DNA from 2 places in the Halobacillus sp. SY10 genome. Region 2 is predicted to be linked to the other one. Evidence: predicted binding sites of a transcription regulator. Region 2 holds the regulator's gene; the other holds the start of a gene.
What was found. The regulator LexA, encoded in region 2, represses DNA repair genes until DNA is damaged. The targets are predictions, from matches to a motif close to CGAACATATGTTCG.

Region 1: the regulator LexA is predicted to act here: its motif matches at 3,318-3,331, upstream of ACJA3J_RS13665 (DNA polymerase thumb domain-containing protein).

Annotation. Positions count from the first base shown of each region.
Region 1 covers NZ_CP174345.1:2,663,078-2,669,454, forward strand. The annotation lists gene ACJA3J_RS13640 (hypothetical protein) at 1-413, opposite strand, end outside; gene ACJA3J_RS13645 (TIGR04104 family putative zinc finger protein) at 690-992, opposite strand; gene ACJA3J_RS13650 (hypothetical protein) at 982-1,155, opposite strand; gene ACJA3J_RS13655 (YqkE family protein) at 1,388-1,612, opposite strand; gene ACJA3J_RS13660 (iron-sulfur cluster biosynthesis family protein) at 1,609-1,941, opposite strand; gene ACJA3J_RS13665 (DNA polymerase thumb domain-containing protein) at 2,004-3,278, opposite strand; gene ACJA3J_RS13670 (SDR family oxidoreductase) at 3,496-4,290, opposite strand; gene ACJA3J_RS13675 (MBL fold metallo-hydrolase) at 4,295-5,260, opposite strand; gene ACJA3J_RS13680 (AbgT family transporter) at 5,484-6,377, shown strand, end outside.
Region 2 covers NZ_CP174345.1:2,083,003-2,089,379, reverse strand. The annotation lists gene tkt (transketolase) at 1-1,025, opposite strand, end outside; gene ACJA3J_RS10655 (DUF896 domain-containing protein) at 1,204-1,437, opposite strand; gene ACJA3J_RS10650 (recombinase family protein) at 1,523-2,182, opposite strand; gene lexA (transcriptional repressor LexA) at 2,483-3,106, shown strand; gene ACJA3J_RS10640 (hypothetical protein) at 3,154-3,378, opposite strand; gene glnA (type I glutamate--ammonia ligase) at 3,542-4,873, opposite strand; gene ACJA3J_RS10630 (MerR family transcriptional regulator) at 4,898-5,302, opposite strand; gene ACJA3J_RS10625 (methionine gamma-lyase family protein) at 5,429-6,377, opposite strand, start outside.

The DNA.
Region 1 (6,377 bases), 580 kb from region 2:
TATTGGTGCTTCAGCTCGTCTAAAAGAGATGCTGCATCCTCATCGGATAAGTTTTCTAAGTAAATGTTCTCTTCCTCACCTTTGTTTGATTTTATGGATATGACATCATCCATTTGCTGGATACGCTTTATTTCTTCATCTGCCAGACGAGTATTCGGATCAGCGATTCCAATCCGGATGTCGAGGATATCATCCTCCACGCGCACATAGTCACGCTCAGGCATTTTGTAATAATGAAGCATTTGACACAAACCTATTAAAAAAACCACACCTGATCCGAAAACGATAAACGGCTCGATCCGGCCGTGCAAATAAAGAGAAAGTACTGCCGGTAATAAACTTACAATTATGTTAAACAAGGAACCTCTCGCTTTTTTCCTCCATAATTCCGTGTTGCTATATTTATAATTCAAGACATCACCCTCTTAAACCTCTGGCTGCGAGACTGATCTGTCGTATGCAGCGTTGAAATGATTGCTTTAAGGTTAGAAACCGACCTTTCTCCTCGTATTCTTCCAACATGACCCGGATGAGCGGAAAACCATAGATTTTTCGGTTCCTTCGTTCATCAGATATTTTCAACCCCATTCTTTTATGCTTCTGGATTTTGCTGAACTCTTTTGAATAGCACTTTATCTTCTCTGTTTTTTTGTCCCTTGAGAAGAAAAAACAAATCTTTCAACAAACCCTCACTCCTTATGCAAGACTTCCTCATCAGCTAAGTGGATCACCAACGGTTGGACAAATAGGACGATCACTAAAAGGAAGACAGCGAAAAACAAGGCAGACGTCAGCCGCATTTGGAACGTTTCTATTAAAAACATAAACACAAAAAATGCCGTAAGCGCTAATATCCCTGAACGATGATAGGCTCGTTTCGTAGAATAATGTTCCGCTCCGCAATGTGGACATTGTTTCTTACCGGTGACTTTCATCGATGAAAGCAGTGCTTTTCCAAATGTCCAACTGCGTCCGCATGTCTTACACCTCACTCTCTTCACTCTCCTTTAATGCTTCCACTTCTTTTTCCAAACGCCGAATCCGCTCCGTTTCACCTGTGGATCGAATGTTACGGACGAGCGCAAGAACACAACCGGTTACAGCGAGCGCTATCCCTAAGGTTCCAATGAAGAATACTAGGAAAAAACCGATCAATTTGTTCCCTCCTGCCTTTCTATACGGTCAATGTGGTGCGAATGTTTCAATTTTTCCGAAAAATATCATTATATAGATCCCTAACCAAAAGGAATAACGCCCGATGGGGAACGAATACTGACCGAACGAGTGCAATAGTGCTCTAACGAGAGGGTGCAACGCCCTAACTCTAATCCATAACGACTTTACTCAATAAATTCTCATAAAAAATAAGCACCCTGTAGCGGGGTGCTTATTTTTTGAAGGATTTCCAGTCGAGCTCACTTTCATTCAGCAGTTCCTCAAAGCTTTTGTTCGCTTCTGCTCGCTTGCGCTCTTCGATTCGGCGCTGCTTTTCCTGTTCTTCACGTTCAACGGCCTGCTGCTTCAGATCCGTCTTTTTGGATTTCAGCTTTGATAAAACATCAGCATTCAGCTGGTCTCCGAGAGATCCGGGTTGCGTCTTTTTCTTACTCATACGGTCGCTCCTTCTTTCACGTCTTTGATCGGGATGATCGGATTCAGGATGCCGTCCGGGCTGGAAAGGCGGAACGTGCCTCTCATAAAGTCGAGCTTCATATCCTTTTTGAAAAAGGTCGCCTGCTGATCATCAATAATGACGGCATAATCATCATTTTCTACTTTTCGATCGGTAGAGCGCTCTTCTTTCTCCAGACGAATGGTTGGCAGTCCATTCACGCCGCAGCCACATCCTTCTGTGTCATAAAAAAGTCGGATGAGCGGACGCTCAGGATCCTGGATTTGTTCTAGCTGCTGCTTCGCTTCTTCGGTGATGCGTAGTTTCATCGTTCATCCCTCCTGTTTCTTCTATTGTAAAAAAACCACGCTTCCGAGGCAACGGTTCTGTTTTATTCTGCGTAGTGTCCGCCGACAAGACGACTACGGTGGCGGGCGGTCCCTGCATTTGTCCAGGATACTGCGCGAAGAAGCATATCCTGCCCGTAGCGCTCACGAATCTCATCCATCACATAGCCGAGGTCTCTTTTTTTATCGCGGCCGTCATCAAACAAGTCGAGTTGGACATTGGCATCTTCCGTAATGTTTCCGAGGGTGACGGAGATGCGGCGGACGACTCCGCCGTTAAAAAAGCGGTGGAACAGGGTGAGGCAGGCATGGTAAATGTCCATCGTAATGCTCGTCGGATGCTCAATGGATACAGAGCGGTGAAATCCACCCGACCCTTCGCTTTTACTGTAGCCGATCCCGAGGGAAATCGTCCTTCCTGCATGGCCTTTTTTCCGAGCACGTCGGGCCACTTCTTCACACATTTCGAGGATGACGTACTTCACCTCTTCCGGATCTTGGTAATCACGAAGGAGAATTTGACTTTTTCCATAGCTCACCTGACCATGAATGATCGGAGCACCGGGGTCGGACAAGTCGATGCCGTTCGCATGGTAGTACAGTTGGTTTCCCATCACGCCGAAGGTTTTTTCAAGGCGATCGAGCGGGAATTTCGCCAGTTGCCCGACAGACCAGATGCCCATGCGATTCAGACGGTGTTCAAGCCGTGGGCCAATCCCCCACATTTCCGACAAGGGTGCGACCGGCCACAACTTCTCTTGAAAGTCATCATACGTCCAGCGAGCGATACCTTTCTTTTTTGCCTCAAGATCGAGGCATAGTTTGGAAAGCAGCATGTTCGGCCCGATGCCGATCGCCGCATCCAGATGGAATGTTTCTTTTAATTCATCGACAATCATTTGTGCCGTTTCTTCCGGCACACCGAACTTCCCTTTGTTATCTCCCACTTCTAAGAAGCTTTCATCGACGCTGTACGTATGGATCTTTTCTTTCGGGACGAATTTGTGAAAAAGGTTCGTCACTTGAGTGGACACCTCTAAGTACTTCCTCATTTGCGCGGAGACGATGACGATTTCCGGCGCGGAAGGGATTTCGAACAGGCGGCTTCCTGTACGGATGCCGTATTTCTTTTTCATCGCCGGAGTCGCAGCCAATACGACACTCCCTTTCCGGTTCATATCCGCAACGACGGCAAGCGGGACCGTGAGCGGATCAAGTCCGCGGTCAATCGCCGCACAACTCGCATAGAAACTCTTCATATCCACACACAAAATCCCCCTGTCCGGATACCTTCCATAATCAATGCTCGGATGCCCCATGTCGTCTCCACCTCCTTTACCTAGTATATCCTCATTATGCGAATATATGTTCGCTTTTGCAAGTACCAATTCCTGCTACCATTTCCTGTCCGACCAGGTCTTACAAATATTGGTGTACCAGGTCATACATATTGGTCATACATATTTTTCCATTCACCCCATACAAAAAGCCTCTTCCGGAATGGAAAGAGGCTTTGGCCTGGACAGGTGGATGGTATCATTTTTTGTTGAATTGTCTTTGCATGAGTTTTTCCATCGCGACTGGTGCGAGAGAGTAGACTTTGCTTCCGGAGTCCATCCATGAAGGCATATTGATCTCACGCTGTTTCGTAAATAAATGGTGGACGACCGTCCTTGCTACACGGTTTGGATCAAGCATGATCTTATCGACCGACTTCTCATACTTCCCGCTCGGGTCCGCCTGTTGAAAGAAATTCGTCCTCACAGGTCCGAGATTGACGGAAGTGACATAGATGCCTAAAGGCTCTACTTCCATCCTTAACGCATTCGTGAAACCTATAACCGCATGCTTAGTTGCTGCATAAACGGCAGATTTCGGTGTGGCGATTTTGCCTGCCTGTGATGCTATGTTGATGATATGGCCTTCTCCATGCTGCACCAAATGTGGCAGCAACTGATGCGTGGCGCGAAACAGTGACTTCACGTTCACAGACAGCATACGCTCGATATCCTGCCAATTCGATTCGGCCACAGGATCGAACACGGCGATTCCTGCATTGTTAATCAGCCCGTCGATGGATCCATGTTCATAACAAATCCGGTCAATCGTATCTTTCCACTCTGCATCATTCGATAAATCCGCAGGGTACCATGGACTTTTGACGCCAAAGGCTCCTTCAATCTTTTCTGCAATGATTTCCAATTTGTGTGCGGTCCGCGCCACAAGGATCGGGGTCCCGCCTTCCTGCGCGACGTGGATCGCGAGAAATTCGCCAATTCCACTCGAGGCTCCTGTGATAAGTACTTTTTTTCCTTTTACTCGTTCATTCATTCGATCACCTATTTGCTTGATAGAATTTCTCTCCGTCTACGTAAGAAACCTTAAGCTTTCCAACGCTTTCTAAGTAGTCCAGTTGTCCGATTGTTTCAGACATCGTCAAACCGAATTGGTTCTCGATGTGTTTCGGAAAGAGACGCTTGCATACGTCATATGCACGTAATGGCCCCTCGCTAAACATTCGAAATACCTTTTCCGCTCGCTGTTCCTGCTTTTTTAACCGTTCCTGAATCAGTTCGTGCGCACGATCGAAGATGTCTCCATGCCCCGGGTAGACGTTACCAATCTCCCACTTTAACAACTTTTCCATAGAATCTCGGTAGTCAAGCAAAGGTCTTGGACGAACCTCTCCCTTTGTGTGAGGCGGCTCAAGTAAAGGGTTCGAAGAAATATGGGAGAGCAGGTGATCTCCACCAATCAACGCCCCGTCCCCTTCTCTATAAAAAGATAAATGGCTTTGGGCATGGCCGGGTGTTTCGATTGTCACCCATTCTTCATGACCCGGTAACCGGTCACCTTCTGTCAATTCGTGGGTAAGCTTTCCTTCCGACGTCCATTTCAATGTCTTCCTCAATCCCTTTAACAATGGGAAAAAGCGCTCAGGCACTCCAGATTCCTTGTACATGCCTTTGAAAAATTCTTCATAATGAGAGAAGTATTCTTCTTCCCGCTCAAGCCAGGGCTTCAATTTCGGGTGGCCGGCGATGGTATTCACGTTCGGTAATCGTTCAACAAGCCCCATATGATCCGGATGGTGATGGGTCAAAATCACCTGTTCAATATCTTCCGGCTGGTATCCCGCTTCCTTTAACTGTTCAACTAACGCTTTCCAACACTCTTCCGTCTTCACGCCTGCATCGATCAGGGACAGCCGCTCACCTTTTACTAAATAAACATGCACATCCCCGACTGCATAAGGGGTAGGCAATGTGAATTGTGTAATGGTATCCTTCAATGTCTTCATAACACTTCCTCCATACTGAATGATCATTCACTTTTCTATATTGTAGCATGATTGCCATAGATTTTCCTCCTATGCGACAAAGATTACGGACGTCACATTATTCATAATTGTTTTTCTAGTGGGACTTTTTCCAAAAGACTTCAAATAAAAATTACTTTTCATTATACTTTAACGCGTCATTGTAAATTTAAAAGAAATGTAAAGGTCAATAAGGAGGAAGATCATGGAACAACAAGAAAAGAAAGGGTTGACAATGCGCATTCTCGACTGGATTGAGCGCGTCGGGAACAAATTGCCTCACCCTGTCACATTGTTCGCAATATTTGCACTCATGGTTGTCGTCGCTTCCTGGATCTTCTCCACGATGAATGTGGAAGTCGAAGACCCAGCGACCGGCGAAACGTTACAAGTCGTCAACTTGCTTTCCAGTGACGGCATTCAATACATGTTTGAAAGCATGGTAGAAAACTTCGTAGGCTTCGCGCCGCTCGGTACGGTTCTTGTTACGATGCTTGGTATCGGAATTGCCGAACGCTCAGGACTGATCAGTGCGATGCTTCGTGGACTTGTTACATCCGTACCGCGTTCACTGATGACAGCAGCGCTCGTGTTCGGTGGTATTATGTCCAGTATGGCTGCTGATGCCGGTTACGTTGTTTTGACACCACTTGGAGCGGTCCTATTTGCCGGTCTTGGGCGTCACCCACTTGCAGGTCTTGCTGCGGCATTCGCGGGTGTCTCCGCTGGTTTCAGTGCTAACTTGCTCCTCACATCGTTGGATCCATTGCTTGGTGACTTGACCATTCAAGCGGCAGCGACCATTGATCCTGCCTATGCGGATACGATTCTTTATACGATGAACTATTACTTCATGATTGTATCTGTTTTCGTCCTTACGATTGTCGGTACACTCGTAACAGACAAAATCGTCGAGCCGCGTCTTGGAGATTACAAAGGTGGCGTGAAAGAAGAAGTCAACTACCTTTCTCCACTTGAGAAAAAAGGGATGATTGGTGCTCTGATCGCGTTTATCGTGACCATCGGGCTGCTATCCCTGCTTGTCGTACCATCCTGGGGGCCACTGCGTAACCCTGATGATTTCTTAGCATCTCCATTT
Region 2 (6,377 bases):
TCCCAGCCTTCAGGAAGCTCTCCGCGAATCGCACGCTCAAACTCTTCCGCAAGCTCTGGATGTGCTTCTTTGTACTGAGCTATTAGGTTGTTCCAGGATTCTTCTTTATCCTGACCATTTTGCTGAACCTTTTCTTTAAAGTCCTGATAGACCTCTTCAGGTACGTGGAATGGCTCGTGATCCCACTTGTAGAACTGTTTAGCTGCCGTTCCTTCCTCTTCTCCTAAAGGAGCACCGTGGGAGGCAGACTTACCAGATTTATTAGGAGATCCATACCCAATAACCGTTTTCACTTCGATCATTGTTGGTTGATCTGTATTCGCTTTTGCTTTCTCAAGTGCCTGAGCAATATCCTCTGTGTTCGTACCATCCTCTACGCGAATCACCTGCCATCCATAGGCTTCATAGCGCTTTTCAACACTCTCGCTGAAGGAACGATCAAGGTCGCCATCAAGAGAAATATCATTGGAATCATAAAGAACGATCAATTTACCTAGACCAAGGTGACCGGCAAGAGAAGCTGATTCCTGGGATACCCCTTCCATCAAGTCCCCGTCACCACAAATGGAATAAGTGTAATGGTCAACGACATTATAACCTTCACGGTTATATTTCGCTGCAAGGTGAGCTTCAGCCATTGCCATTCCGGTCGCCATTGCAATACCTTGTCCAAGGGGACCTGTAGTTGCTTCTACACCGTCTGTGTGACCAAACTCTGGGTGACCAGGGGTTTTGGAATCCCATTGACGGAAGGACTTAAGGTCGTCCATCGTCACGTTATAACCGGATAAGTGGAGCAAGCTGTAAAGAAGCATAGATCCGTGTCCAGCAGATAGGACGAAACGGTCGCGGTCGAACCAGTTCGAGTTTTTCGGATTATGATCCATGAACTGAGTCCATAGCGTATATGCCATCGGTGCTGCACCCATCGGCATCCCCGGGTGTCCGGAGTTTGCTTTTTCTACTGCATCGATTGTTAAAGTTCTAATCGTATTGATTGATGTTTGTTCAAGGCTGTTTGCCATGTTCAACATTCCCCTTTCGTTTCAGGTATATGTACCATGTATTATCCTATAATGAAATTCATTTTGAAACAAGCGTTGTGCGAAATCTTTGCACAACCTCCCACCTAATTTCCCCCTTATTAAGGGTTTTAAACAAAAAAACCGCATTCGAAAATTATCGAACACGGAGATTTAAAAATTAGTTCTTTTTTTCGTTTTCCTGCATTTGACGGAGCTTCTTAGGTGTCACGTCATCCCCATTCGGGTCGATGACGGTAACTCCTTTCAGCTGATTCTTGAAAGATTGACGAGCATTTTTCAAGTATTCCTGACGCAGTTTCTGCTGTTCCGCTTTTTCTTCCTTCGAAAGTTCTTCCTGCTTGGATTTATTCGCTAGTTCATTTATACGATTAATTTTTTCTTTAGATAACATAGATCCTTCTCCTTTACTCATAGTCTGGATCGTAAAAACATGAAAAAGACAAGAAATCCACAGATCCTTGTCCTTAAACTATATATTACCGTGATTCTTCTTCTTTTTCAAGCGATAGGTATTCCTTGTATCTGCGATGAACCGTAGCCTTCGATACATCATATCCAAGGCCTCTTAGTGTCGCAGCGATATCTTTAAACGTCAGCTCATTTTTCCTTAACCGGACCACTTCTTCAATAGGAAATTCGATTCTCTCACGACCTGGCGCCTGGTCCCGATTGGATAAATTGATTGATGGGTCATAGCCGCCCTCAACAGCTTTTCTCATTCCCCGGCGTATTTTCATATTATGTATTTTTCTCTGGTATTCCTCTACGATCCCCACAATCTGTAAAACCATAGAATCCGACTCTGATAACTGCAACTCTCCCTGATTTGATAAAGAATACACCTTAATATTCAACCGATTCAATTGATGAAACAATGCGATTTTCGTATTCCCACGTCCCAATCGAGTCTCATCCTGAATCACCAGAGCTTCCGCACGCCCGGAAGAAAAATATTCCAGCATACGGAAGATCCCGTCCCGCTCAATATCGTAACCACTCGCTTGTTCTTCAATACATTCCACAACTTCAAATTCGTGACTCTCTGCCATTGAAGTCAACTCGGTTCTTTGGCGGTTTAATGATGTCACTTGAGCTTCTTTTTCCGTACTTACCCTGCAGTATAAAATCACCTTCAATTGAATGTTCCTCTCTCTTTCTCTATTAAACAGCTGTGACCATAGAATAATAGAGAATGATAAAACTAACAATAAAAAGAATAATGTAGGTGTAGTCCAGCTTCGATAATTTGTTAAACATACATAACCCCTCCGTTTTCATAGAACGAACGTTCTTAAGAACCTGTGTTCGCGTTTGTTAATTTTATTATATACGAACACAGGTTCTTGTCAATGGTTTTTTTCGAACGCGTGTTTGTATTTTTGAATCATAAGTGGTACAATGTGGTTACTATAATCCTATGTACGAGGTGCTAATCTATGAGTAAACTTTCAAAACGGCAGCAGGAAATACTAGATTTTATTAAAGAACAGGTTTTAATGAAAGGATATCCACCATCCGTAAGGGAGATCGGTCAATCCGTTGGTCTCGCTTCAAGTTCAACAGTACATGGTCACTTATCCAGATTAGAGAAAAAAGGCTATATTAGACGCGATCCGACGAAACCTCGTGCCATTGAAGTAATTGAATTGGAAGAAGATCACAGTATTCCGAGAAGTGAAGCCTCCTACGCTCCAGTAATCGGTAAAGTCACGGCCGGTTCCCCGATTACAGCTGTAGAGAATATCGAAGAATATGTCCCGCTTCCAGATACACTCGCAGGATCGGATGACAACACGTTCGTCCTGATCGTCCAAGGGGAAAGTATGATTGAGGCAGGAATTCTAGACGGCGACATGGTCATCGTCAGACAACAGCAAACCGCTCAGAACGGTGACATCGTCGTGGCGATGACAGAAGATGAAGAAGCAACTGTAAAACGATTCTTCAAGGAAAGAAATCACGTTCGTTTACAGCCTGAAAACGCAACAATGGAACCAATCCTATTACAGGACGTATCCATTTTAGGGAAAGTCGTCGGTCTATACAGAACCGTACATTAATTGAAAGAGGCGAGTTTTGTTAAACTCGCCTCTTTCTTTATTTTTTGTCATGCTCCATAACTTTTCCGGATGGAGGTTAAAGGAAATACAGACAATATATTATTTTTTCTGAACGTTCTCACTTGTTTTCGTTCATAGCAGTAAGCAATTACATATTCATCCTGAATGTCGACCACTCTAACCACCCGTTGAGACAAATCGCCTTTGTGGTTGATATAGATCCATTCCAACTTCATCTTTTCGAGTTTTGAACGTTGGATTAATGCTTCCATTGGTGACACCTCCATAACAGGAACGTTTGTTCTTACTAACATTATATGTAACACATCCCCCAAAGTATACGACCAAAATCTTGGAATTATCTTCACCCCATTCAAATTGTTCCGTGAGGCAAAGAAAAACCCTTGAAGCTATTAGCTTCAAGGGTTTTAAGGTTTAATACGTCTGTAAATATTGTTCGCGTTCCCAGGGATGAACCTGTGTACGGAACATATCCCATTCAATTTCTTTCGCTTCGATGAAATGTTCAAATAGGTGTTCGCCGAGAGCTTCTACCATGATTGGATCTTGATGCAGCTCTTCCAATGCATCATACAAAGTAGCAGGTAGGTCTTTAACTCCGTGTGCTTCACGCTCTTTCTTATCCATCACGTAAATGTTCCGATCGACAGGAGCTGGTGCTTCCAGTTTATTTTCCACACCATCAAGTCCAGCAGCAAGAAGGACTGCCATCGCCATGTATGGGTTCGCTGATGGATCCACACTCCGAACTTCGATTCTTGTGCTCAAACCACGGGATGTTGGAACACGTACGAGCGGACTACGGTTCTGACCGGACCATGCTACATAACATGGAGCCTCATACCCTGGTACAAGACGCTTGTAAGAGTTGACAGTAGGGTTTGTCACGGCTGTGAAGTTCGTTGCATGCTTGATGATGCCTGCTGTAAACTGGTAAGCCACTTCTGACAGTTGTTCCTTCCCTTTCTCATCAAAGAAAGCATTACCCTTTTCGTTGAAAAGAGACATGTTCGCGTGCATACCAGATCCATTCACGCCAAACAACGGCTTAGGCATGAACGTTGCATGCAAGCCATGTTGACGTGCTATCGTTTTGACGACAAGTTTGAATGTTTGAATATCATCACAGTGCTTGACGGCATCCGCATATTTAAAGTCGATTTCGTGCTGACCTGGAGCGACTTCATGGTGAGAGGCTTCAATTTCAAAGCCCATTTCCTCAAGCTCAAGGACGATGTCACGACGGCAGTTTTCACCAAGATCGGTCGGTGCCAAGTCGAAATAGCCGCCTTTATCATTCAATTCCATCGTCGGTTCGCCTTTTTCATCTAATTTGAATAGGAAAAATTCAGGTTCTGTACCAATGTTGAAAGCAGAAAATCCGAGTTTCTCCATTTTTTTGATGTTACGCTTTAAGTTATAGCGTGGGCATCCTTCAAAAGGAGTTTGGTCTGGGTTGTAGATGTCACAGATGAATCGTGCGACCTTCCCTTTTTCTGAAGTCCAAGGGAAAACGACGAAGGTATCCAGGTCTGGAACCAAATACATGTCCGACTCCTCGATACGAACGAATCCTTCAATGGAGGACCCGTCAAACATCATCATGCCATCAATAGCTTTATCCAACTGGCTTAGTGGAATTTCCACGTTTTTGATCGTACCAAGCATATCCGTGAACTGAAGACGGATAAACTTGACGTTTTCCTCATCGATTTTTTTGTAGATTTCTTCTTTTGTTAAACCCATTGAATTTCTCCTCTCAACACAAAATTAATGGAAGAACCTTGACATTTCTCCCTGTCTGATTGCTAATTTACCTTGTCTTCCCGCTGTGAATAGTTCTCGTTGCAGCATACGACGTAGTTCTTTTTCGGTAAGTTCATTATGAACTTCCTTCACTTGATCCTCGTCATATACTTCATTATCTGGCTGATCGTTCAGCTTCAGAACTTTCTTGATTCCGGCCATGTTCACACCTTGATCGATCAAGTCTTTGATTTCAAGCAGCCGATCAACATCATTAAATGAGAACATGCGACGGTTCCCTTCTGAACGGGCCGGCTGAACCAGCTCGTGCTGTTCGTAGTACCGGATCTGCCGTGCAGTAAGGTCTGTCAATGATTGAACAATCCCCATCGGGAATAACGGCATAGAACGACGAATTTCATCACTCATCGATGTGCCACCTCCCCATAAGAATGATACTTTAATTATACGTCACGCAAGGGATATGTCAACATATGTGAGGAATGTTCACACAATTTGGGGCTATTTTTTGAAAGGGTTATCATTCCCTCCGCTTCAAAGTTTAACCATACCCTCTTCGATCAACTGCTCTACCGCTTGTACGACAGCGATCTTTACATGCGCGTAGGTCAATCCACCTTGAACGAATGCCGTATATGGGGGACGAATAGGACCATCGGCCGTCAATTCAAGACTCGCGCCTTGAATGAAAGTACCCGCAGCCATAATAACTTCATCCTCGTATCCAGGCATGGCGCTCGGTTCTGGTTTGAAATGAGAATTTACAGGAGATGCCTGCTGAATGGATTGACAGAACCTGATCATTTGTTCAGCCGTATTGAAATTTACGGATTGAATCAAATCCGTCCGCTTCACATCATAAGCCGGAGATGTGTCGAAGCCCCATTCACTTAAATATTTAGAAGTGAAAATAGCTCCTTTCAAAGCTTCTCCTACAACATGTGGTGCGAGGAAAATCCCTTGATACATCTCTTGCAGGCTGTTTAAACTCGGCCCTGTTTCTTTCCCTAACCCCGGAGCCGTCAGTCGATAGCTGCATTTTTCAATCAGGTGTTCATGTCCCGCAATATAACCCCCGACTCTGGCAATCCCGCCTCCCGGGTTTTTTATTAATGAGCCAGCAATCATGTCAGCACCTACTTCAAGCGGTTCTTTCATTTCTACGAATTCACCATAACAATTGTCAACAAAAATTATCACATCGTCTTTTGTGTCACGAACGAACTGAATGATGGATTGTAACTCGCCAATAGTAAATGAAGGACGATCCTCGTATCCTTTGGACCTTTGGATGGCTACGACCTTCGTTTTTTCATGTATAGCTGCTCGGATTCTATCATGAGAAAAAGCCCCACTTCCTTCTAAAGGAACGGTTTGATAGCTGATACCAAAATCACTTAAAGAACCTGTATCCTTATTGTCTTCAGAACCAATGACATCTCTTAGGGTGTCATAAGGATCTCCAGATATGTAAAGCAGTTCA